DNA from 3 places in the Halomonas sp. CnH100-B genome. Region 3 is predicted to be linked to each of the others. Evidence: predicted binding sites of a transcription regulator. Region 3 holds the regulator's gene; each other region holds the start of a gene.
What was found. Region 3 encodes sigma-54, which starts transcription at its own class of promoters, with help from an activator protein. Its sites were predicted from a motif close to TGGCACNNNNNTTGCTNT; they were not measured.

Region 1: a site for sigma-54 is predicted at 2,903-2,920, ahead of glnL (nitrogen regulation protein NR(II)). Genes of this name have one in related genera too.
Region 2: a site for sigma-54 is predicted at 4,662-4,679, ahead of NH398_RS10815 (urease accessory protein UreD). Genes of this name have one in related genera too.

The regions. Positions count from the first base shown of each region.
Region 1 covers NZ_JAMXRX010000007.1:122,758-130,796, reverse strand. The annotation lists gene NH398_RS15615 (hypothetical protein) at 1-180, opposite strand, end outside; gene glnA (glutamate--ammonia ligase) at 737-2,143, shown strand; gene NH398_RS15605 (DUF4124 domain-containing protein) at 2,269-2,784, shown strand; gene glnL (nitrogen regulation protein NR(II)) at 2,994-4,052, shown strand; gene ntrC (nitrogen regulation protein NR(I)) at 4,049-5,479, shown strand; gene NH398_RS15590 (ChaN family lipoprotein) at 5,476-6,345, opposite strand; gene NH398_RS15585 (DUF6435 family protein) at 6,350-6,526, opposite strand; gene NH398_RS15580 (YqiA/YcfP family alpha/beta fold hydrolase) at 6,600-7,130, opposite strand; gene NH398_RS15575 (entericidin A/B family lipoprotein) at 7,136-7,267, opposite strand; gene NH398_RS16770 (hypothetical protein) at 7,969-8,039, shown strand, end outside.
Region 2 covers NZ_JAMXRX010000004.1:255,928-263,966, forward strand. The annotation lists gene NH398_RS10790 (urease accessory protein UreF) at 1-516, opposite strand, end outside; gene ureE (urease accessory protein UreE) at 506-1,033, opposite strand; gene ureC (urease subunit alpha) at 1,191-2,906, opposite strand; gene NH398_RS10805 (urease subunit beta) at 3,068-3,376, opposite strand; gene NH398_RS10810 (urease subunit gamma) at 3,400-3,702, opposite strand; gene NH398_RS10815 (urease accessory protein UreD) at 3,736-4,620, opposite strand; gene NH398_RS10820 (DUF2946 domain-containing protein) at 4,938-5,348, shown strand; gene NH398_RS10825 (PepSY domain-containing protein) at 5,477-6,841, shown strand; gene NH398_RS10830 (copper chaperone PCu(A)C) at 6,872-7,381, opposite strand; gene urtE (urea ABC transporter ATP-binding subunit UrtE) at 7,490-8,039, opposite strand, start outside.
Region 3 covers NZ_JAMXRX010000001.1:275,811-283,849, forward strand. The annotation lists gene rapZ (RNase adapter RapZ) at 1-192, opposite strand, end outside; gene ptsN (PTS IIA-like nitrogen regulatory protein PtsN) at 250-717, opposite strand; gene raiA (ribosome-associated translation inhibitor RaiA) at 722-1,030, opposite strand; gene NH398_RS01145 (RNA polymerase factor sigma-54) at 1,128-2,543, opposite strand; gene lptB (LPS export ABC transporter ATP-binding protein) at 2,649-3,407, opposite strand; gene lptA (lipopolysaccharide transport periplasmic protein LptA) at 3,419-3,913, opposite strand; gene lptC (LPS export ABC transporter periplasmic protein LptC) at 3,910-4,494, opposite strand; gene NH398_RS01165 (HAD hydrolase family protein) at 4,494-5,036, opposite strand; gene NH398_RS01170 (KpsF/GutQ family sugar-phosphate isomerase) at 5,079-6,065, opposite strand; gene NH398_RS01175 (ATP-binding cassette domain-containing protein) at 6,337-7,158, shown strand; gene mlaE (lipid asymmetry maintenance ABC transporter permease subunit MlaE) at 7,159-7,959, shown strand; gene mlaD (outer membrane lipid asymmetry maintenance protein MlaD) at 7,975-8,039, shown strand, end outside.

The DNA of each region.
Region 1 (8,039 bases), on a different contig from region 3:
CACCAGGCAGTGGGCATGATAACGCTGTTCGAGGGCGGTGAGCCGCTCATCCGCCTGCGCGCAGGTGACGATGATCGGCATCACATGGTCGGCCAGGCCGGACTGGCGAATGGAGCGCAAGTGGCGCGGTAGCAAAGCTCCTGTCACTGAAGCGTCTACGATAAAGCAAACCGTACCCATGCACGCGGCTTCCTTTTGTTATGAAGCATCTCCGATTGTAATTTATTGTAGATGTGGGTTTCTTTGCGTAGCAAGAGAAACTTTTTTAACAACAGGGAGGTGCAAGTGCCTCTCCTCTAACCAATTTGGTGCGTTCTGTGTCTCATATGCACTATTTTTGTGCATATGAGACACGAGATGCCCTTTCCGTGCGAAGCGTGACGATGTGTTGCCACATTAAGACGCAGACGTTTAGTGATTTTTCGTATTTAAAAACAATGGCTTGTTATTTTTTATGGCCATTATGGTGCAGGGTTGGCATGCTCTGTGCTTATGAATCATAGATAGTTTCATCAGCGGCTATTGAAGCGTAGGCAGACGCCTCCAGGCGTGCTACAACGATAGCCGGTCTGAAATGATCGCTGGGCGGTTTGTTATCCATCGTCAGACAAACGTTAAGCGAACAAAAAAGACAAACGCGCCACATGCAATTGCGTGTTGAACGATTTGTTGAATAACACTTTTATCGATAGCTTACAGTTACACGCTTTAAGCCACGCTCATACCGGAGGACACTATGTCAGCCAAGACTCTCGCGCTAATCGAAGAACATGATGTTAAGTGGGTAGACCTGCGTTTCACCGACACGCGCGGTAAAGAGCAGCACGTCACCGTACCGGCACGTGACGTGAACGAAGAGTTTTTTGAAAATGGCCAGATGTTCGATGGCTCTTCCATCAACGGTTGGAAGGGCATCAACGAGTCTGACATGATCCTGCGTCCGGAAGACGGCACCGGTTTCTTGGACCCCTTCACCGAAGACGCTACCCTGATTCTGCGTTGCGACATCATCGAGCCGGCGACCATGCAGGGCTACGATCGCGACCCGCGCTCCATCGCTAAGCGTGCCGAAGCGTACCTGCAGTCTACCGGTCTGGGCGACACGGCCTTCTTCGGTCCGGAGCCGGAATTCTTCATCTTCGACGAAGTACACTGGAAAGCCGACATCCAAGGCGCCATGTACAAAATCACCTCTGATGAAGGTGCATGGGCGACCAGCAACCAAGTCGAAGGTGGCAACCTGGGCCACCGTCCGCGCGTGAAAGGCGGCTACTTCCCGGTTCCCCCGGTCGATAGCTTCCACGATATCCGTGGCGCGATGTGTAATACCCTGGAAGCGATTGGCCAAACCGTGGAAGTACACCACCACGAAGTAGCTAACGCGGGTCAGAACGAAATCGGCGTTAAATTCAACACGCTGGTGAAGAAAGCTGACGAAGTTCAGGAAATGAAGTACGTGATCCACAACGTGGCACACGCTTACGGCAAAACCGCTACCTTCATGCCGAAGCCGCTGGTAGGCGACAACGGTTCGGGTATGCACGTACACCAGTCGTTCTGGAAAGATGGCCAGAACCAGTTCGCGGGTGACGAGTACGCGGGCCTGTCTGAAATGGCGCTGTACTACATCGGCGGTATCATCAAGCACGCTCGTGCCCTGAACGCCTTCACCAACGCTTCTACCAACTCGTACAAGCGTCTGGTGCCGGGCTTCGAAGCACCGGTCATGCTGGCTTACAGCGCCCGTAACCGCTCTGCGTCTATTCGTATTCCGTACACCGCTAGCCCGAAAGGCAAGCGTGTCGAGACTCGCTTCCCTGATCCGACTGCCAACCCCTACTTGGCGTTTGCAGCGATGCTGATGGCGGGTATCGACGGTATCAAGAACAAGATCCATCCTGGCGATGCCATGGATAAGAACCTGTACGACCTGCCGCCGGAAGAAGGCAAGTCTGTACCGACCGTAGCCAACAGCCTGGATCAAGCGCTGGAAGCACTCGATGCTGACCGTGCGTTCCTGACCGAAGGTGGCGTGTTCACCGACGACATGATTGATGCCTACATCGAACTGAAGATGGAAGACGTCGAGCGTATCCGCATGACGACTCACCCGATTGAGTTCGACATGTACTACTCTTGCTAAGAACGGTCTTTAATGACGGTGCTAAAATCACCCTTGCGGTGTGATTAGCCAGAAAACCCCGCCTCGGCGGGGTTTTTTTATGGAAGCGAAATACGCAGGGGCTAGTAATGATAAGCAGACGACGTTTGCAAAACAGAATAGGTTTATCCACAGCGGCGGTGCTTCTACTGTGCCTGTGGGTAAGCGTGGCCCAGTCGCAAACGGTGTATCGCGTGGTGGATGAGCAGGGCAACGTGACGTTTACCGATAACCCTGAGCGGGGTGGGGATGCCATTACGCTGGCGCCGCTGCCCAGCATGCCATCGGCGTCGCGCCCTTCAACAGCGGCACCGCGCAGCCTGGGCAGGCCGGGTCAGCCGTTTATGCCTTATGACCGTTTTACGATTGCTAATCCCGCTAGCGGTGCTTCCGTGCGGGGCGGTATGACGCCAGTGGAAGTGCAGGTGGTGCCACCGCTGCGAGACGACCATCAGATTCAACTGCTGGTGAATGGCGAACTCAGCCAGTCGGCCCTGCATAGTGACGCTTTCTGGTTGGCAGGCTTGCCTGCAGGGGCGCACCAAGTGTACGCCGAGCTGCTGGATAGCCAGGGCCGTGTGCAGCACCGCACCGATCCGGTGACTATTTTTATCGCTGAATAGTCTTGTGCACTATAATGGTGCATTAGGGCGGCGAGGGCGACAGCGCATTGCGCTATAAAGGCTCGCCATGCGCCCGTCATCTGCCCACAAGCCGTGCAAGCCGCGGTTTGCGCTGAATTGGCGCGCTTTTTGCAGCTCCTCCCCTAACACCCCTCTTTAATGGATCAGTGCCCATGAGTATTGGTCGGAGCGACGCTTCAGGACACGCCATGTATCAGCGTTTACTCGAACACCTCACCACCGCAGTTCTGCTGCTCGACGGTGAACTCCGCGTGCGCTGGATGAACCCGGCCGCGGAAGCGCTGCTGGCGGTGAGCTTCAGCCGCGTGCAGGGCATCAGTTTGGATACGTTGCTCGGCGGTGATGAAAGCATCGATGAAGTGCTGGCCAAAGCGCGCGATGCGTTCCATCCCTACACACAGCGCGAGGCGCGTATTACGCCGCTCAATAGCGACCCGCTGACCGTTGATTATACGGTCACGCCGCTCTCTGCCGATGAACTGCTGTTGGAGGTCGAGCCGCGGGATCGCTTGATGCAGATCTCCCGGGAAGAGGCGCTCACCACTCGCCAAGAGACCATCAAGGTGCTGGCGCGGGGCTTGGCTCACGAGGTGAAGAACCCATTAGGCGGCATTCGCGGTGCGGCGCAACTGCTGGAGCGTGATTTAGACGACCCGGCGCTGCGGGAATTTACCCATATCATCGTCGAAGAAGTAGACCGCTTACGAGATTTGGTTGATTCCATGCTGGGCCCGAACCGCATCATTAAACATGAGCCGGTCAATATCCATAAAGTGCTGGAGCGAGTGCGAGCGCTGCTGATTGCCGAGCATCCCCATGTCACCGTCAACCGCGATTACGACCCCAGCCTGCCGGATCTTTCCGGCGACGAATCTCAGATGATTCAAGCGGTATTGAACGTGGCGCGTAACGCGGTGCAGGCCATGAGCGATGCAGAGACCCCCTCACCGGAGCTGATTCTGCGCACCCGTGCCCGGCGCCAGTTCACTTTAGGCGCCGAGCGGCACCGGCTAGTGAGCGAAGTCGGCGTGATTGATAACGGCCCTGGCATTCCTGAAAGCCTACGCGAAACCCTCTTTTACCCGATGGTGTCTGGCCGCGCGGAAGGCAGCGGTTTGGGGCTATCCATTGCTCAGTCAATTTTGCACCAACATCAAGGATTGATCGAATGCGACTCACGACCTGGACATACCGAATTTCGTTTACTGATTCCATTAGTTATTAATTGCACCGGAGAAGCGTCATGACTGAGGCGACACGTACCGATGTTGCACGGGTGGTTATTGTCGATGATGACCGCGCTATCCGTTGGGTGCTGGAGCGCGCGCTGGCGCAGCCAGACCTGGAGGTCGAGTGTATTGAGCGTGCCGACACAGCGCTGGCACGGCTGCTGGAAAGCCCACCGGATGTGCTGGTCACCGATATCCGTATGCCGGGCATCGACGGACTGGATTTGATGTCGCGAGTGCGTGACGCCCATCCGGACCTGCCGGTCATCGTCATGACCGCACACTCCGACCTGGACAGCGCCGTGGCCTCTTATCAGGGCGGGGCGTTCGAGTACTTGCCCAAGCCGTTCGATGTGGACGAAGCGCTCGCGCTGGTGCGCCGTGCGGTCGCCCACGCCCGTGAACGCCAGCGGCCGGTGAGCGTGCCAGAGGGGTTGAGCGCCGAGATCATCGGTGAAGCGCCCGCCATGCAGGAAGTCTTTCGCGCCATTGGTCGGCTCTCCCATTCGCATATTACGGTACTGATCAACGGCGAGTCGGGCACGGGTAAAGAGCGAGTGGCTCAGGCGCTGCACCAGCACAGCCCCCGGTCTGGCAAGCCGTTTATTGCACTGAATATGGCGGCGATTCCGCGCGACTTGATCGAATCCGAGCTGTTTGGGCACGAAAAAGGGGCCTTTACCGGTGCGGCCCAGCAGCGCCAAGGCCGCTTCGAGCAGGCCAACGGCGGCACGCTGTTTCTGGATGAGATCGGCGATATGCCGGCTGAAACGCAAACGCGTCTGCTGCGCGTGCTGGCCGACGGCGAGTTTTACCGGGTGGGCGGTCATACGCCGGTGAAAGTCGATGTGCGGATCATCGCGGCAACGCATCAAAATCTCGAATCGCTCGTCGACGATGGGCGCTTCCGGGAGGATCTGTTCCACCGCCTGAACGTGATTCGCGTTCATCTTCCGCGTTTAGCCGAACGGCGCGAAGACATTCCTCGGCTCACCCGCCACTTCCTGGCCGAAGCCGCCAAAGAGTTGTCTACCGACATCAAAGTGTTGACCCCCGAAGCAGAAGCGCATTTAACGCGTCTGCCCTGGCCAGGGAACGTCCGTCAATTGGAAAATATCTGCCGCTGGCTGACGGTGATGGCCTCCGGTCGGGAAATCCTGGTCGAAGACCTGCCGCCCGAACTACGGACGGTAGGAGCCTCCGAGAGCAGCGTACACGGCGATTGGCGTACGGCATTTCGAGACTGGGCCGATCATGCGTTGGCCGAAGGGCATACGCATCTGCTGGAAGAAGCGGTGCCCGATTTCGAGCGTATTCTGATCGAAACGGCGCTCAAGCATACCGGTGGACGTAAGGGCGAAGCCGCCGAGCTGCTGGGCTGGGGGCGCAACACCTTGACCCGTAAGCTTAAAACGCTGCTGCCTGCGCTGGCGGATGACGCCTAATTCGTGGGCTCGCGGGTAAGGGATGGGGGGAGAACAAAGACGGCATCGGCAAGCGCTGGGTCTGGGACACGGCACTCCGCCTGTTCCCAGGGCAGCAGGCTGAGGGTGTGCTGGATCCCCATCCCTTCGAGCTGATGCTCCACGCCGTGGCCGTAGGTGACGTGGCCAAGGCCCATTAAGCCAACGGCTAACGCGCCCTCTTTGACGGCTTCTGCCAGGCCGTGCGCCATGGCGGTGTCCCAGGCGAGCTGCGCTTGGGTGAAGCGGGACAACATCGCAGGGTTCTCTTTCCCCATGCCATGCTGCTCGAATACCTGGGTCAAACGCTGCTGATAGGCTGCATGGGCGGGTAGCGGGGCAGGAATTCCGTAGCGCTGGTCAGCGGGTACGTGATCAAAGCCCTCTTGGACGAGCCGTTGGCGCAGTTCTGGCGTGATGTTGAGGGCGACGAGCGGAATCGCTTGTAGTCGCGCGAAGTGAAAAATGGGCAGGTAAAGCGCAGCATCGAACCCCCACGCCTCTTCCCAGTGGCTTTCGGCCAGCAGCGCTGTCTCGGTCAGCTCGCCCGCTACCCAGCGGTCCAACACTGGCTGAGCGCTTCTAGGCAGCATCTCCAAGCCAATCACCATGTCGGCACGGTGCGCGTAGAGTCCCGCTAAGGTGTGTAGCTGCCAGCGGTGGTGGTCTTCGGCGTCGTGCTGTTCACCCAGCAGTACGACTTGCTGCTGAGCGGCCTGGGCAAGCAGCGTTGGTGCGTCCACGGCACCGCCTGCCTGCCACCACTGCCCGGTTGACGGGCAATTCCCATAGGCGTGACCCGTGGCAAGCGCTAGCGTCAGCAGAATCCGCGGCCACCTTGGGCGCATCGTGTTAGCCCTTCTGCGCTTTGAGCCGGTTGATCTCGGCCAGAAGCTCTTCTGCTTCTTCGGTCAGCGTGGCATTGGCCCGCATATCGCCGTTACGGGAAGCCTCCATCGCTGCCTGGAGTTTGCGTTCATAGGCCTGCTGGAGCTTCTTTTGGGGATCGCGATTGAATAGTCCAAACATGAGCACTCTCCTTTTTCGTGTATATCCTTTGTATAGATATGAGGTGGCAATGTCGACTATTTGTCGTATTTTTTTATGTCGCCCCTCGCTGACCGTCAGAGCACTGCGCTAGAAAGCGTCTGAAATCCGCTAGAATCGTGTCCAGGCTGCCGTGCAAACGGTGGTCGTCATCGATCATTCGTAGCGAGAGTCGCTGTACACGGGCGCGTTCGATCACGGGCCCTGGGGGAACGACATCGTCCTGCCAGCCATGAATGATATGCGTGTACTGCGCTTGGATCGTGGGGGACGTTTCAGGATACTCGGGCAACCCCAGCGCAGGGGCGAGTAGAAAACAGCCCAATACGGGCGTTTGGGCACTGACCGCCGCACTCAACCAGCCTCCCAGACTAGAGCCTGCCAAAACGCAGCGGGCGGGATCGTCGCCGCGCGACTGTAGCGTTCTGGTGAGGTGTGCCAGCCGGTCGGTTGGCTCGTCCATGCCGCGGTAATCCATGATGACCGGCTCACAGTTATCCAACTGTTCGGCGACCCCTTTGAGTGCCTGCATTTTCAGGGCGCCGGGGCCACTTTCCAGCCCGTGTGAAAGGTAGACGGTCATCATCATTGTCAGTCCGCCGAGCGCTGAATGGCTTCGCCGCCCTGTTCGATATCTTGCCCCATACCGCGAACGGTATTGCAGCCACTCATTACCAATAGCGTTGCCAACAGTAGGATGCCTAGTGCGATGGTACGTTTCATCGGTCTTTCCTCATGCCTCAGTATGCCCATGCGAGCGTCTTGGTGTGATGAGTAACATAAGCGTTGTGGCATTCGGCCGCCACTCGGAAACGCGGGTTTTGGTCACGTTGTGCCAACGACGGGGGCAAGGAGGCGACGTGCCGTGCGGTTTTGTCGCATGTGCCAGTTTGCTACATGAAAATTAGCCATCGGTGGCATGGCGCGACCTCCTTGTGAGCTTGAGTTATTTTTTAAGTTTATGTTTTTAATGGTTTTGTTTTTTATTTTTCACGATTGGCCCAAAGCCTGCATTATTCTAGATAGATATTAAGACCTGCAGTCGCCACGACATCAGTATGACAGGAACGTTTAACAGCGTGAGCAGGTTGACAAGCAACTCAGGAAGGCAGGATGCCTAGTATGTAACAGGGAGGTGAAGGACGCTCAGCCTGCTCACTCTTATCGACATAGGACGTGTCGATCATCGATGCCAAGGAGTGGCCGCGATGCAAAACAGCCATCTCGCTTTTGTGAGGTGGTTTTTTTGCGTCGATATGTATACGTAAGTCCCTGATATAGATGGTTGTCATGTGCTCATGGCGTGACTTGCACAGCATTTGTACAGATGAAGGTTCGGTTTTGGTCTATCCTTTCGTTTACACCAAAATTGAGCGGTTAGAAGACGTCAACGTCGCAGCCGTGTACTTTCAGGGACAAACGCTATGGCGATGGTATTGATGTTGGGCATGTTCGTCCTGTTTTTGGGGTTTTCAGGGGTCGGTGTGTACATGAT
Region 2 (8,039 bases), on a different contig from region 3:
CTGGTTTTCCAGCCACGCCCAGCCAAAGCCAAGCTGCGCTTGGCGCACGGGGATGCCGCGCTGGTAGGCCGCCCAGGCAAATAGGGTCACATAGCCTGCCTGGGGCGGTAGCAAGGGCGTGAGTGAGTCTTCACTGGGCAGCCCTGCATTTTTTGGCAATAGGTCGAGACTGCCCAGTAGCCGCTTCAGCGATGCACCCAAGCGGCTGTCTTCGGCGGCCAATTCCGCGGTTTCACGGGTGGCGGCCAGCCAATCGTCCCACGCCGCAACCGCAGTGCCATCCTGCTGCTCGAAAGCGCGATATAGCCGCTCGATCAGCGGCAGCTCACAGCAGCTTATGCCATCTTCCAGCACGCCGGATAGCCAATGAGAGAGGCTTGGCTCATCACTCACCCAACCCAGTTCAAAAGCGCTCTCTAGCCCTTGGGAAAAGGCGAAGGCCCCAATGGGCAGCGCGGGGCTGACGAGCTGCATCAGCCCAAGCAGGGCGAGGTCTGAGGGCTGCTCAGTGGGCATGGTGGTGCTCATGCGCGTGGTCGTGGGAATGAGTGTGGCTATGACCGTGCGAATGGCTGTGCGAATGTCCACCGCCCACTTGGTTGTAGGCGCCCGGTTCGGGGTCGAAGGTGGCGTTGTGGTGCTCAAGTGTGGCACCCAGCAGCTCGGCCAGCTCTTCGAGGACGTGGTCGGGCGGGAAGCGTACCCAGCCTCCTTTCGCATCTTCACCCAGCGCGAGCTGCACATGGCGGTTGCCGAGGTGGTAAGCAAGCCGGGCCAGCGGTAAGCCAGTACTCACTCGCGCGGTCACCACGGGTTCGATCGCGGCGCAAATGCGCACGATCTCGCCGTTTTCGGCTTTTAGGCCTTCACCATCGCGCAGTACGGGGCCGCGATCCAGAAACAGCCCCAGCGGCTGGCCGCTGTCGCTCTCAGCTTTTAAGCGGCCGCGAATGCGTAGCTCGAAGGGCAGTGTCAGCGTGTCGCTGGCGGTGCCCTCATCTATGGGGCCGAGGCGTTCAATCAGTTTCAACATCGATATCGTCCTGGTATAGCCTTTGAGGCTCGCCGGGAGCAGCCCTACGAGAGGGCGCTGTGAATACATCCCTGTACGCTACTTTTGCCATCCATGGCAAAAGACCCTCTCTACGGGCTGCTCCCTGCTCTCGTGTCACGTGGGGTATACCCTACATTCAAAACAAGTGATACCGCTGCGCCAGCGGTAGCTCGGTCGCGGGTTCGCAGGTGAGCAGTTCGCCGTCGCAGCGCACTTCGTAGGTTTGCGGGTCGACGGTGAGTTCTGGGCAGGCGTCGTTGAGCTTCATATCTTTTTTACGCACGCCGCGCACGTTTTTACAGGCGGAAAGCGTGCTTTGTAAGCCAAGGCGCTCTTTGATGCCTGCGTCAATCGCCGCTTGGCTGACAAAGTTGAGCCGGGTCTGGCTGGCGGCGCGGCCAAAGGTGCCGAACATGGGGCGGTAATGCACAGGCTGCGGCGTGGGGATGGAGGCGTTGGGGTCGCCCATCGGCGCACCGGCAATCATGCCGCCTTTCAGAATCAGCGCGGGTTTGACGCCAAAGAAAGCAGGCTTCCACAGCACCAAATCCGCCAGCTTACCGACTTCAATCGAGCCGACTTCATGGGCAATGCCGTGGGTAATGGCGGGGTTGATGGTGTATTTGGCGATATAGCGCTTGGCGCGCAGGTTGTCGGCCCCTAACGCTTCATCTTCCGGCAACAGGCCGCGCTGCACTTTCATCTTATGGGCGGTTTGCCAGGTGCGGCAGACCACTTCACCCACGCGGCCCATGGCCTGGGAGTCGGAGGCGATCATCGAGATCACGCCCAGGTCGTGGAGGATATCCTCGGCGGCGATGGTTTCGCGGCGAATGCGTGAATCCGCAAAGGCGACATCTTCGGGGATATTGGGGTCCAGATGGTGGCAGACCATGAGCATGTCGAGATGCTCATCGATGGTGTTCACCGTGTAGGGCCGCGTGGGGTTGGTGGAGGACGGCAGCACGTACTCTTTGGAGCAGGCAGTGAGGATATCCGGGGCGTGGCCACCGCCTGCGCCTTCGGTGTGGTAGGTGTGAATGCCGCGCTCTTTAAACGCCGCTAGGGTGTCTTCCACGAAGCCGGATTCGTTAAGCGTATCGGTGTGAATGGCGATCTGCACATCGTACTTTTCCGCCACGCTTAAGCAGGTATCAATCGAGGCGGGGGTGGTGCCCCAGTCTTCATGCAGCTTGAGGCCCATGGCACCGGCTTCCAACTGCGCTTCGAGCCCTTCCGGCAGGCTGGCGTTGCCTTTGCCGAGCAGGCCGATGTTCATGGGCAGGTCATCTACCGCTTGAAGCATTTTGCCAATGTGCCACTCGCCGGGGGTGCAGGTGGTGGCGTTGGAACCGGTAGCGGGGCCGGTGCCGCCGCCCAGCATGGTGGTAACACCGCTCATCAGCGCTTCTTCCACCTGCTGGGGGCAGATGAAGTGGATGTGGGCGTCGATGCCGCCTGCGGTGAGGATTTTGCCTTCGCCCGCAATCACTTCGGTGCCGGGGCCAATCACGATCTCCACATCGGGCTGGGTATCGGGGTTGCCTGCTTTGCCGATGGCGGCGATGCGGCCGTTTTGCAGCCCTACATCGGCTTTGACGATGCCCCACCAGTCTAAAATCAGCGCGTTAGTGATCACGGTATCCATCACCGAGGCGTCCTGGCGCTGACTTTGGCCCATGCCATCGCGGATAACTTTGCCGCCGCCGAACTTCACTTCTTCACCGTAGTGGGTGGCGTCTTTTTCGACTTGAATCCACAGCTCGGTGTCGCCCAGGCGCACGCGGTCGCCTACGGTGGGGCCGTACATATCGGCGTAGGCTTGCCGACTGATCTTGTTTACCGGTTTCATATTTGCCTCTGCCTCAAGCGTTGAGTCCAGTGCTGGGCGGCCATCGTCTGTGTGACACGCTGTGAATACATCCCTGTAAGCTTGACTGCGCCATCCATGGCGCAGACAGTCACCCAGCCGATGCCCGCCCTACCGTCGGTTGTTCTTTATTAATCCGTTGGCTAATCGAGCGGCCCCATCACATCGCCACGGAAGCCGTAGATTTCCCGCTTGCCGACAAACGGAATCAGCGTGACTTCGCGGGTTTGGCCGGGTTCGAAGCGGATGGCGGTTCCGGCGGCGACGTCCAGGCGGTAGCCACGGGTTTTATCGCGGTCAAACACCAGCGCGGGGTTGGCTTCGGCAAAGTGGTAGTGGGAGCCAAGCTGAATGGGCCGGTCGCCGGTGTTGGCCACCTCCACGGTGATACGCTCGCGGCCCGCGCACAGTTCGATATCACCCTCTTGTAACTGATACTGTCCTGGAATCATGGCGCTCTCCTAACGGTGGATGATTAGTTGATCGGCGTGTGGACGGTGACCAGCTTGGTGCCATCTGGGAAGGTGGCTTCCACCTGCACTTCATCGACCATCTCCGCCACGCCTTCCATCACGTCTTCTCGGGTCAGGATCTCGCGACCATAGCTCATTAAATCCGCTACGCTGCGGCCATCCCGTGCGCCTTCCATAATTTCAAAGCTGATCAGCGCTACCGCTTCGGGGTAGTTCAGTTTTAAACCACGCGCTTTGCGGCGCTCGGCAAGCTGGGCGGCGGTAAACAGCATCAGCTTGTCTTTGTCTCGTGGGGTCAGTTCCATGGAGTGTCTCCAGCGTTATCAGCGTGTTGCTCATTAGGTTAGCCAAATGCGCGGCGTATGCGCTTCGCGCTCGATCCAGCGCGGCCGTAGCAGGTGCCAGGCCTGCTCACACAGCGCCCAGGCTTCGTTACGAGAAGTGCCTAGATAGCGCAGCAGCAGTACGCCATGGCGCACGGTTACCGCCCAGCGGGGGTTATCCGGCAGCGCTTCGCGCAGTGCTTCAATGGCCGCAGCGGCATCGTCAATGCCCACCGCCCAGAGCGTGGCCTGCACCGTGGCGCCGCCCTGCCCCCAGCGGCCCGCAAAGCGTGGGTGCGCGGGGTCTAGCGGCTGGCGTTCAAGCCACAGCGGTTTGCCATCTAGGGTTAAGCGAAAGTGCTGTTCAATACGCCCAGAGACATAGGGCAGGTCGCTTGCTGGGCGGCCGAGCGCCATCACTTCCCAGCCTAGGCAGCGGGCATTGCCTTGCAGCGCAATATGGGTGCGTTGAGTGCCTTTGGAGCCGTTGAAGGCGATGGTTTCCTGGGGTAGCCACTCTAAGGTGCCGCCCTCTTCTACCGTCAGCTCGGTGTGCTGTGTCCAGGCCACGCCTTGGCTGTCGGCTTTGTAGAGCTTATTGGCAGCGGGTGTGGTGAGCAGCGCATGGGCTTCGCGCTCGATATGAGCACGGATGGTCAGCGCATCACCGCTCACGAGCCCGCCAGGCGGGTGCAATACGTAAACGTGGCACGCTTCCTGGCTGCCTTCTGGGTAGAAGGGGCGCTGTACCCGTAACGGCCCTTGGTGACGCGCTTGCACTAACCGAGTCACGCCATCGCGGTTGGCAAAACGCAGGGCCAGCGAGGCGGCCCAACGGCGCTCGGCGTCAAAGCGGTGGCCGGAACCAGCAGCGGGTGGGGCGAGTTCGCTCAACATCATGGGGCGCTGTCGCTTCCTTGTGTATAAATCATTACCTTACAAATGCAAGGAGTGCGCCAAAATGGTGAAAGTGCGATTCAGGCAGCGCCAAAACGCTTTTATAGCCTGAAGCGGCTCCCTTTATGCAGTTCAACCAGGGTAAAAAGCACCATAAACGAGCAAAAACACCTTCAAACGCACCAAATAAGTGCGAATGCAGCCCCCTCTTTCGCGGCAATACACCACAGCGTTAATCGCAGGCATCGGGTACTTTGCATCGGTATGACGCTGTAAACTGCTTAGCCGTCATTCAGACAGCTCACAAAGCGTAGTTTGAGATGCGATCTTTCCGCTCAGCCAACTCTTTTTGGTATCGCACAGCGCTCTATTTAGCGTTCGTGGCGATCTACCTGCTCTTTGCTGGGCCGCTGTTCTCGCAATTGCAGTCTCAATGGCAGGCGTTAGACCACTCTTCAGAACATGCACACGGACATGATGCCGCGCCGCATGGCACATCGGCGGGTCCGTCATCTCATCACGATGACCCTCTGCACCACTGGTATCACCCGTGTGACTATTGCGGTATATGGCAAAAAACGCCTACCGCCCCTCACCATTTACCCGCCATTGGCAGTGTGGCCTTTATCACACGTACTCCGCTGCCAGCGGCCTTTGCCCAGCGCGCTGCTGCGGTACAAGCCTACCCCCACGCCTATCCTCGCGCTCCGCCCACGTTAAAGGTCATTTAACTCAAAGGGTTTACCTAACTGGCCAGCTAAAAACGGGCTTGGCTGGCAAATAAATATCGCGTCTTGAACGCCGTGTTAGCGCCGCTACGTGCGGACAACACGGTGCTTTGAGCGCTTGGAGCGTGTGCATGACGACAATGAGTTCCACACAGACAACGCGCAAAGCGCCGCTTGATCTGTATCGCGCCGTTTGGCGCTGGCATTTTTATGCAGGCCTATTAGTCCTGCCTTTTTTAATCGCGCTCTCGCTGACCGGGGCGCTGTATTTATTCGATGACGAGCTGGATGCGCTCATTCATTCAGATCTCAAGCGCGTGGAAGTTCAGCAAGCCACACAGCCTGCCGCCTCACTCGTGAGTTCGGCGCTGCGGGATTACCCCGGCACGGCGGTGAAATACACCTCGCCCGCCACCCCGGGAAGCTCAGCGGAAGTAACCGTTAACTCACTAACTGGCGAACGGCTGGCCGTGTACGTCAATCCCTATACGGCGGAAGTGCTGGGCGCTCTGGATGACCGGGGAACGGTGATGTGGACCGTTCGCTACCTGCATAGCTTCAAGTTCTTCGGGCAAACCCCGCGCAAGCTGATTGAGATTGCTGCGGGCTGGTCGATTTTGTTGGTCGCCACCGGCATTTATCTCTGGTGGCCGCGCAACGGTAGGGGCGGCGTGGTGAGCGTGCGTGGCAAACCCAAAAGCCGAGTGTTCTGGCGCGACCTGCACGCGGTGCTGGGTATCTTTATTGGTGGGTTCATTGTGTTTTTGGCCCTTACCGGCATGCCGTGGTCGGGCGTTTGGGGCGCACAGGTAAACGAGTGGGCCAACGGCAATAACTTTGGCTACCCGGCTGGCGTTCGGGTGGACGTACCGATGTCCAACGCCTATTTAAGCGACCAAGGCAGCACCAGTTGGTCGCTGGAGCAGGCGCGCGTGCCGGAATCCATACAGCCTGCCGTGCCTGCCCCGCGCATTGGGTTGAACAACGCCGTGGCTCAGTTAGAAGCTTTGGGCCTACCACAGGGCTACAGCGTCAATCTGCCAACCACGGCCGCTGGGGTGTATACCGGTTCGATTTATCCTGATGATGTCAGTCAACAGCGGGTGATTCACCTTGATCAATATAGCGGTGAGCCGCTGCTTGATATGAGCTACGCCGACTATGGCCCGCTAGGCCGCTGGATGGAGTTTGGGATTAACGTTCACTTGGGACAGGAGTTTGGGCTTATCAATCAGCTCTTCCTGCTGGCGGTATGCATCGCCATCATCGTGATGTGCGTAGCCGCAGGCGTGATGTGGTGGAAGCGTCGCCCATCAGGTGCCATGGGCGTGCCGCCCTTGCCCACCGATAAACGCGTGTTTCGTGGGCTGATCGCCCTTCTCGTGATTGGCGGCGTGCTGTTCCCGCTCGTTGGGGCCTCTTTGATCGTGATGCTGATCATCGACTGGCTGATCGTGCGGCCACTTCAGGAACGCCGCCCCGCTCGCCAAGGCTAACGGGGCGGTAGTCTTGCGCAGTGGGCTGACTTAGTGCGCGGAGTGACCGTGGCTACCTTCCGGAGAGGCACCTACTGGCAGCACCTGAAGCTCAATTTCCATCGGCTCGGCGTGCTGGAACTCCAGCGTCACGGGTACGGGCTCACCTTCAACAATGGGTGAGCCCAGTTCCATCAACATCAAGTGTAAACCGCCCGGCGCTAGCGTCACGCTCTCCCCCGCCGGTAACTCGATGCCACCGGGCAGGGGTGCCATGCGCATCACATCGCCATCCATCTCCATAATATGAATCTCGACACGCTCGGTGAGCGAGCTGGTCGCTCCTAGCAGCATGTCATCGCCATCGCCGTGATTGGTGAGGGTGACAAAGCCACCGCCCGCCCCGGCCCCCGGCGGCGTTGCACGGGTCCAGGGTTGCGCCACTTCGATAGAGGAGTGGTTTTCCATGGCATCCGAGTGGTCGCTGCCATGATGAGCCGCCATCAGCGGAGTACTCATGAACAGCATTGCGGTTAACAGCGTAAAACGGCGCATCAACATAGTGTTCTCCGTGGGTAACATCGCCAAAACCTAGCGCTTAACGCGATATTACTCAGTGACAGCGGCAACCACCACCCGATCCACGGCTGTAAACCGGGTGTGGATAACTTAAACCGTCAAATGCTGCTTAATCAGCTCGTTAGAGAGTTCACTGATCTCGCCTTTGGCGACTGGGCGGCCGCGATCCATGATCACGAAGCGGTCGGCGTATTTGCGGGCGAAGGGCAGCTTTTGCTCGACCAGCAGCACCGTTAAACCATCCTCTTTGATCAGTTGGCGAATCACCTGGCCGATTTGAGCGACGATATTGGGCTGAATGCCTTCTCCTGGCTCATCAAGAATCAGCAGCTTTGGTTCGATCACCAGTGCTCGGCCAATGGCGAGCTGCTGCTGTTGGCCGCCGGATAAATCGCCGCCCCGACGGTGCTTCATCTCTTTGAGCACCGGAAACAGCTCGTAGATACGCTCCGGGATTTTTTTCAGCCCGTCGCCCCGGGCGGCAAGCCCAGTGCGCAGGTTCTCCTCCACCGTGAGCAGCGGGAAGATCTGCCGCCCCTGGGGCACAAAACCGATGCCCAGGCGCGAACGCGCTTCCACGGCTTTTTTGGTGAGTTCTATCTCACTGCCATCGCCCTGGTAGCGCAGCTGGCCGCTTTTG
Region 3 (8,039 bases):
GATGGGGAGGTTGCGCGCATCGATGCTAACGGCAATACGAGTGCGTTCTCCTTGAGCGCGCAGCTCATCGATCAGCGAGCCCAGCAGCATGGCAGGTAAGTTATCGATCGCATAATAGCCAAGATCCTCCAGCGCTTGTAAGGCGATAGATTTACCGGACCCCGAACGGCCGCTAATGATCACCAGTTGCATAGCGTCTCTCTTGGCGTATGAGCGTAGGAAATAAACAGTGATGGACGTGTGAGTATCTTACGCGGCCTGTTCGCGTATCTTGGCCGTCATCAGGGTCAATAGCTCTTTTTGACTGCTGGCTTTGCGTAACTGTTGACGGGTATTCGCATCGTTCATGATCGTCGCGACTTGCCCAAGCAGAGCGAGATGCGTGTCGTCCGCCTCTTCGGGTACGAGCAACACGAACACTAGATCGACGGGGTCGCCATCGATGGCATCGAAATCGACCGGCTCGGCAAGTTTCAAAAAGCCAGCGATGGGCGAGCTACAGTGCGGGCTACGTGCGTGGGGGATGGCAACGCCGTTGCCAATTCCCGTGCTGCCGAGACGCTCGCGTCCAATCAGGCGGCTAAACACTTCTTGGCTATCGAGGCTGGGTGTGTTTTGGGCGATGAAGGTGCTGAAAAACTCCAGCACCCGTTTTTTGCTGCCCCCGGGCACGTCGTAGAGCACGCGCTCCGGGGGGAGGATGGTTTCCAACGTCATTGAGTTAACGCACGCCTGCGCCCTGGGCGCGAGCTTGTGCTTTTTCCTTGTGTTTAACGAGTTGACGATCGATTTTGTCTGCGAGCGCATCGATAGCGGCATACATATCGTTATCGAGGGCTTCGGCATGAAGGTCGGCACCGGCGGCATGCAGCGTACAGGCTGCCTGCTGGCGTTCTTTCTCGACAGATAAGGTCACTTGCACCGTGGTGATGTTGTCATAGTGGCGTTCGACGCGTTCCAGCTTTTCGTTAACGTAGTCACGCAAGGCGTCAGTCAGTTCAACGTGATGACCAGTGATGTTTACTTGCATTGACGTGCTCCTTATCCATCGGGCTGTACTTCGATTGTAACCCTTTTTGCGCTATTGCAAAGCCCCTGCGTCGAGTTTGTCATGCCCTACCGTTTAACTAGCGTAAACGGCGGCGCTCACTGGACGAGGGAATACCCATTGACTCGCGATATTTCGCTACCGTACGCCGGGCAACGCTGATGCCTCCCTCCTCAAGGAGGGTCACCAGGCGACTATCGGAGAGCGGTTTACCCGACGGCTCCTCTTGTATCAGTTTTTTGATCCGTGCACGAATGGCGGTGCTGGAGTGGCTATCGCCGCCATCGTGGCTGCTGACTTGGCTCGAGAAGAAGTACTTCAACTCGAACACGCCTCGTGGCGTATGTATGAATTTCTGCGTCGTCACACGGGAGATCGTGGACTCGTGCATCTCCACGGCCTCGGCGATGTCGGCCAGGATCAGCGGTTTCATGGCCTCTTCGCCGTGCTCTAGAAAGCCGATCTGGCGGGCGATGATTTCACGACCTACTCGCAGAAGCGTGTCATTACGGCTGGAAAGGCTTTTGATCAGCCAGCGAGCTTCTTGGAGGTGCTCTTTCAAGAACTGGTTGTCTTGGCTCTTGTCGGCACGTTTGATCAAACTGGCGTAATCGGGCTGGATACGCAGGCGCGGCAGCGCCTCCGGGTTGAGCTCTAAGTGCCAGCCCTCGTTGTCATGGCGCACGACCAAATCGGGCGTGATATAGCTGTCGTCGGTCACGCCGTAGGCGCTGCCTGGGCGTGGGTCAAGGCTGCGAATTAAACGGATGACGTCGTCCAACTGCTCGTCATCCAGGCTCAGGCGGCGCTTGAGTAGCCGTAAATCGTCTTTGCCCAAGGCTTCGAGAAACTGACGCACCAAGCGTTTTGCGGGCATCAATAGCGGGGTGTCTTCAGGCAGCGCGGCCAGCTGAAGCATCAGGCACTCGCGCAGGTCGCGGGCAAACACGCCGGTGGGCTCGAACTGTTGTAAGCGCAACAGGGTGTTTTCTACTTCACGCTGGCTCAGGCTGTCGTGGCCTTGCGCCTTGAGGCCTTCGCGGATGTCGTTGAGCGGTTGAGTGAGATAGCCGTTGGCATCCAGTGCATCGATCAGGCTTTCGGCAATGGCATAGTCGCGGGGAGAGAAGTCGGTCATGGCCAATTGCCATAACAGATGGCCATGAAGGCTTTGGCCTGCGGCTTGGCGCTCGAAGTCGGGTCCTTCGCTGCTACCGCCCAAGCTACCCATGTCTTGGTAGGTGTCCGACCAGTCGCTGTCTACGGAGAGTTCGTTGGGAATGCTGTCCGACCACTCGGCCTCTTGAGGCTCGCTAACAGCCTGTTCGCCAAACTCATCCTCTTGTTCGAGCATGGGGTTAGCGTCCAGCGCTTGCTGAATTTCTTGACGGAGGTCCAGCGTGGAGAGCTGTAGCAGGGCAATGGCCTGCTGCAGCTGAGGTGTCATGGTCAGCTGTGTGCCGATACGCAATTGGAGAGAAGCTTTCATGACCATCTGAGAACCACTCGTTAATCAGAAAGCTCCACCCTAGAGCGAGTTATGACTCTGTGCAAGTGCAATAAGCATGCCACTAAAAGAAAAGTTTGGTCAGGCCAGAGTTTAGAGGCGGAAGTCTGCGCCTAGATAGACATCACGAACCTTCTGGTTATTGAGGATCTCCTGGGCGTTTCCACTGGCGATGATATGGCCGTCGCCAACGATGTAGGCAATGTCACAAATATCCAGGGTTTCGCGCACGTTATGGTCAGTGATCAAGACGCCGATGTGGCGTTTTTTCAGTGCGCGGATGATGGTTTTGATTTCACCCACTGAAATAGGGTCGACCCCGGCAAACGGCTCGTCGAGCAGAATGAATGCGGGCTCGGTAGCGAGTGAGCGAGCGATCTCCACTCGGCGGCGCTCGCCCCCTGAGAGGCTCATGCCCAGGTTGTCGCGAATGTGGGTAATATGGAAATCTTCGAGCAGTGACTCGAGGCGTGCTTCCCGAGCGCTACGGTCCAGCGCTTTGCGCGTCTCGAGAATCGCCATGATGTTATCGGCCACCGAGAGCTTGCGGAAAATGGAGGCTTCCTGGGGGAGGTAGCCAATCCCGGCCATGGCGCGCTCGTGCATGGGCGCATGGGTCAGGTCGACGTCGTCGATACCGACGCTACCGGCATCGGATTTGACCAGTCCAACGATCATGTAAAACGACGTGGTTTTACCCGCCCCGTTGGGCCCCAGCAGGCCGACGACGCTACCCTGAGCGATTTCCAGGTTGATATCTTTCACGACCCGACGGCGTTTGTAGCTCTTCGCTAGGTGATGGGCGTAGAGCGTTTTGACAGGTGCGGAATCTGCAGAGGTTGATGCTGCCACGTGGCCGCTCCCTATTGTTCGGGCTGAAGAGTCATGCGAATGCGCTGGTTGTCGCTACCGCTCACGTCGGAGCGTGCTTGCACCACTTCCTGGTCGATGAAGTACTCCAAACGCCCCCCTTGGAAACGGTCGCCTTGCTGGGTCAGTTCGGCTTGGTCGATCAGCTCGACACGGCGTTCGGCGACATGGTAAACGATACGACGCGCCCAGCCCTCCATGGGGGTTTCTTGATCTTCGAGCTGATTGCGCAGGTAGGCGCGCTCACCCGTGGCAATGGCGCGTGACAGCTCGCCTGCGTCGTTGCGCTGAATTTCGACGCGTTCGCCGCGCAGTTGCATCTCGCCCTGGCGAATGTCCACGTTGCCTGAGTAAACAGCGGTGCCAGCGCGCTGGTCGAGGTCCAGGCGGTCGGCTTCGACCTCGATGGGGGCTTGGCTTTGTGCCATGGCCGCCGTGGCGAGGGGTAGGGTTAACGTAAAGAGTGCAGTGCGGAGAGAGGCGTTCATCGCGACTCCTCAGGGTTACGAGTGGCAGGCGGGTGGACGCCGCGCACGTTATTGGTCAGGCGGACTTGGCTGTCATCGAGCCAAACGTCCATGCGGGAGGCTTCCATGCGCTGCGGCGGCTGCTGCAACAGCACGGGCGTATCGCTCCAGGCATGGCGCGTCACGCCATCGTAGTTTAATTGCTGCGTGTCGAGCTGCCAGCCCTCTTCGGGAGCCAGTAGCCGGGCAGACCCTCTTAGCGTCAGGGCCTGGGAATCGGTATTCAAGGTGCCGGTGTCTGCCGTGGCCAGCCACTCTCGCTGTTCGCTGTCGAACAGCGTCGCGCGCGGCGACATGACATCGGTCATGGCCGTTTGAGGCGTATGGACCAGTCGAGGCGTGACCAGCGACTGCTGGATAGCGCCTGTCTCGCCAAACAGGGTAATTTCGGCGTTCTCCAACACATGCCCAGGCTCCTGGGCACGGGCCTCCTGATCGATCTCACCCTCTTGCGGGCCGCGCGGGTCCAGCCAGACCAGCAGTCCGCCCAGGGCCACGACCATCGCCGTGATCCACACCCGTTTTCTGACTCTGAGACCCATCACGAGTGCCTGTGAAGATACGTGTCGAGCACGGCATCCCAGTGCCCTTGCGAAGTGAGCAGCGTATCGCAAATTTCACGTACCGCGCCGTGGCCGCCTAGCCGTTCCGTGATCCAATCGGCATGGGTGTGCATGTAATCAGGCGCATTGGGGACCGTGATGCCGACGCCGCAGCGCTTGATGGGAGCGAGGTCAGGCAGGTCATCACCGCAGTAGGCCACCTGCTCGAGGGTGATATCCAGTCGTTGGCAAAGCGCGCGAAGCGTCGTGAGCTTATCTTCGCAGCCTTGGTGAACGTGGCTAATGCCGAGCGCCGCCGCGCGCTGGCTGACCATGGGCGAATCGCGTCCGGTAATCAGTGCCACGTGAATGCCGACCCGCTTGAGCAGTTTCAAACCATGCCCGTCTTGGGTGTGAAACGCTTTGATTTCGATGCCGTCCGCCTGAAAGTAGAGGCGGCCATCCGTCAAGACGCCATCTACGTCTAGCGCGAGGAGTTTTACACGGCGAAGTCGGTCGAGTAGTGCATCGGGTAGGGCCATATAGCCTCCTTAACATCCATGGCGAAAAGCGTTATCACGCAGTTAAATCACACCGCTGGCTAGCAGATCGTGCATATGTAGCGCGCCGATGGGGCGCTGCTGCTCGTCGACGACAGCGAGCGCGGTTATCCGGCTATCTTCCATAATACGAACGGCCTCGGCAGCCAGTACGTCAGGGCCGATACGTTTGCCTGGGCGCGTCATGACATCGTCGACGCGCACGTCGCGCAGGTCATGAAATTGATCTAATGTGCGCCGCAGGTCGCCATCGGTATAGACGCCCGCCAAACGGCCTTCGCTGTCGATGACGCAAGTGAACCCCAGCCCTTGGCGCGTGATCTCCAATAGTGCATCGCGCAGCGGGCTTCCCAAAGCGACCTGGGGAAGCCTTGAGCCATCGTGCATTAGGTCACGCACCCGCAACAGCAGGCGCTTACCCAGACTGCCACCCGGATGGGACAGCGCAAAATCCTCGGCGGTAAAGCCGCGTGCTTCGAGTAGGGCAACGGCCAGGGCGTCGCCAAGAGCCAGTGCCGCCGTGGTTGAGCTAGTAGGCGCGAGGTCCAGTGGGCACGCCTCGCGTTCCACGCCGCTGTCTAAATGGGCATCGGCGTGGCGGGCAAGGGTAGAGCCTGGACGCCCGGTCATGCTGACCAGCGGGGTGCCAAGCCTTTTAAGGAGTGGTAGGAGCGCCGTCACTTCGGCGGTTTCGCCGGAGTTGGAGAGCGCGAGTACTACATCGGTACGGGTAATCATGCCCAAGTCGCCGTGACTGGCTTCACCTGGGTGTACAAAAAAGGCGGGCGTGCCGGTACTCGCCAGCGTCGCTGCAAGTTTGCCCGCGATGTGTCCTGACTTGCCCATGCCGGTGACGACCACCCGGCCTTGACAGGCGAGGATGAGCTGGCAGGCGTGATCGAACTGTTCGTCCAGTTTGGCCTGAAGGCCGCCGATGGCCGCTTGCTCAATTTGCAGCGTTCGCAGCGCACTTTCACGCAGTTGGCTGGGTGTAGAGAGTGGCTGGCCCATGGCATGTCTCGTTTTCATAGAGTGAATAGGTAGCGAGTAAGAATAACATCTTGCGGCGCTATTTAGCTAAAGCGCGGCAAACTCACCAGCCCCATGGCGATGCACACGCCATAAAAGGTTGGCGTAGTCATCATTTGCGCCGCTGTTACTGAGAGTAGCGTTAAGATACGATGTTCGATAATATTTCGAAAACACTGTTTTTTAAACTGCCCCGTGACTTGTCGGTTTATACTGACGCGTTCTGGCATCAACGATGAAGGTCAATCAGCATATGACGGATGTTCCCTTCATACAGGTCGAAGACGTCTACTTTTCTCGCGGTGAAAGCGAGATCTTTCGCGGTGTGAGTATGACCATCCCTCGCGGTCAAGTAACGGCCATCATGGGGCCAAGCGGTACGGGTAAAACGACACTCTTGAAGCTCATCGGTGGCCAGCTGACGCCCGATCGTGGTCGGATCTTGGTCGATGGACAGGATGTACACCGGCTGTCACGTAAAGCGCTGTTCGCACTGCGCAAGCGCATGGGCATGCTGTTTCAAAGCGGGGCCCTGTTTTCGGATCTGGACGTTTTCGAAAACGTGGCCTTTCCGCTACGTGTTCATACGGATTTGCCAGACGCGATGATTCGCGACCTGGTGCTGCTAAAACTCCAAGCGGTAGGACTGCGGGGCGCGAAGCACTTAACGCCTGCCGAACTGTCTGGAGGGATGGCGCGTCGGGTAGCGCTAGCGCGTGCCGTAGCGCTGGACCCCGAACTGATTCTTTACGACGAGCCGTTCGTCGGCCAGGACCCCATTTCCATGGGCGTGCTGGTGCAGTTGATCAAGCGGCTCAATCAGGCGCTGTCGCTGACATCGGTGGTGGTCTCTCACGATATCAAAGAGACGTTGAGTATCGCGGATTACCTCTACTTGATCGCCGATGGGCAGGTGGTGGCCCACGGCTCCCCAAGCACGCTGGAGACGAATCAGGACCCTCGGGTCAGCCAGTTCATGCACGGCGAGCCAGATGGCCCGGTACCGTTTCACTATCCCGCAGAGACGCTCTATCGGGATATCCTCGGCCACGATTTAGCAATAAAGGCAGGGTAGATGCAGTCCAAATTTTCTCACTACGCGGCGCGAGTGACCCGCCTGGGGCGCAAAGGGTGCGACGTGGTCGAAGCGCTAGGACGCGCCACGGTGTTTCTAGTGCAGTCGGCCGTGGGGGTGCCGTCGCGGGAGGGATGGTCGCTTTGGCTACGCCAAATGCACTTCGTGGGCGTCTTGTCGCTGGCCATCGTGTTGGTGTCGGGGCTTTTCATTGGCATGGTGCTGGCGCTGCAGGGGTATACCATTTTGGTGGATTTCGGTGCCGAGGAGGCACTTGGCCAAATGGTCGCCCTCTCACTGCTGCGTGAACTTGCCCCAGTGGTTGCGGCGCTGCTCTTTGCTGGACGGGCAGGGTCTGCCTTGACCGCCGAAATTGGCTTGATGAAAGCCACCGAGCAGCTCACCAGTATGGAAATGATTGGTGTCGACCCGCTGCGGCGTGTCGTGGCTCCCAGGCTTTGGGCGGGCTTCGTCGCGCTGCCCATTCTGACCGTCGGTTTTAGCGTTGTGGGTATTTGGGGCGGCTACTTGGTGGGCGTCGAGTGGCTGGGCGTTTTCGAAGGCTCGTACTGGAGCAACATGCAAGCCAGCGTGTCGTTTTTCGATGACATCGGTAACGGCATGATCAAAAGCGTGGTCTTTGCCCTCGTCGTGACCTGGATTGCCGTGTTTCAAGGATATGACCTAGTGCCGACCTCGGAGGGGATTTCCCGCGCCACCACACGCACGGTGGTGTACTCCTCGCTGGCCGTGCTCGGGCTGGATTTCGTTTTAACCGCCGTCATGTTCGGCGGCCTTTAAGGGTGGAGTAGTCTCATGAAACGCAGCAAAACCGTAGAGTTTGGCGTTGGTCTCTTTATGTTGGCCGGCATCGTTGGGCT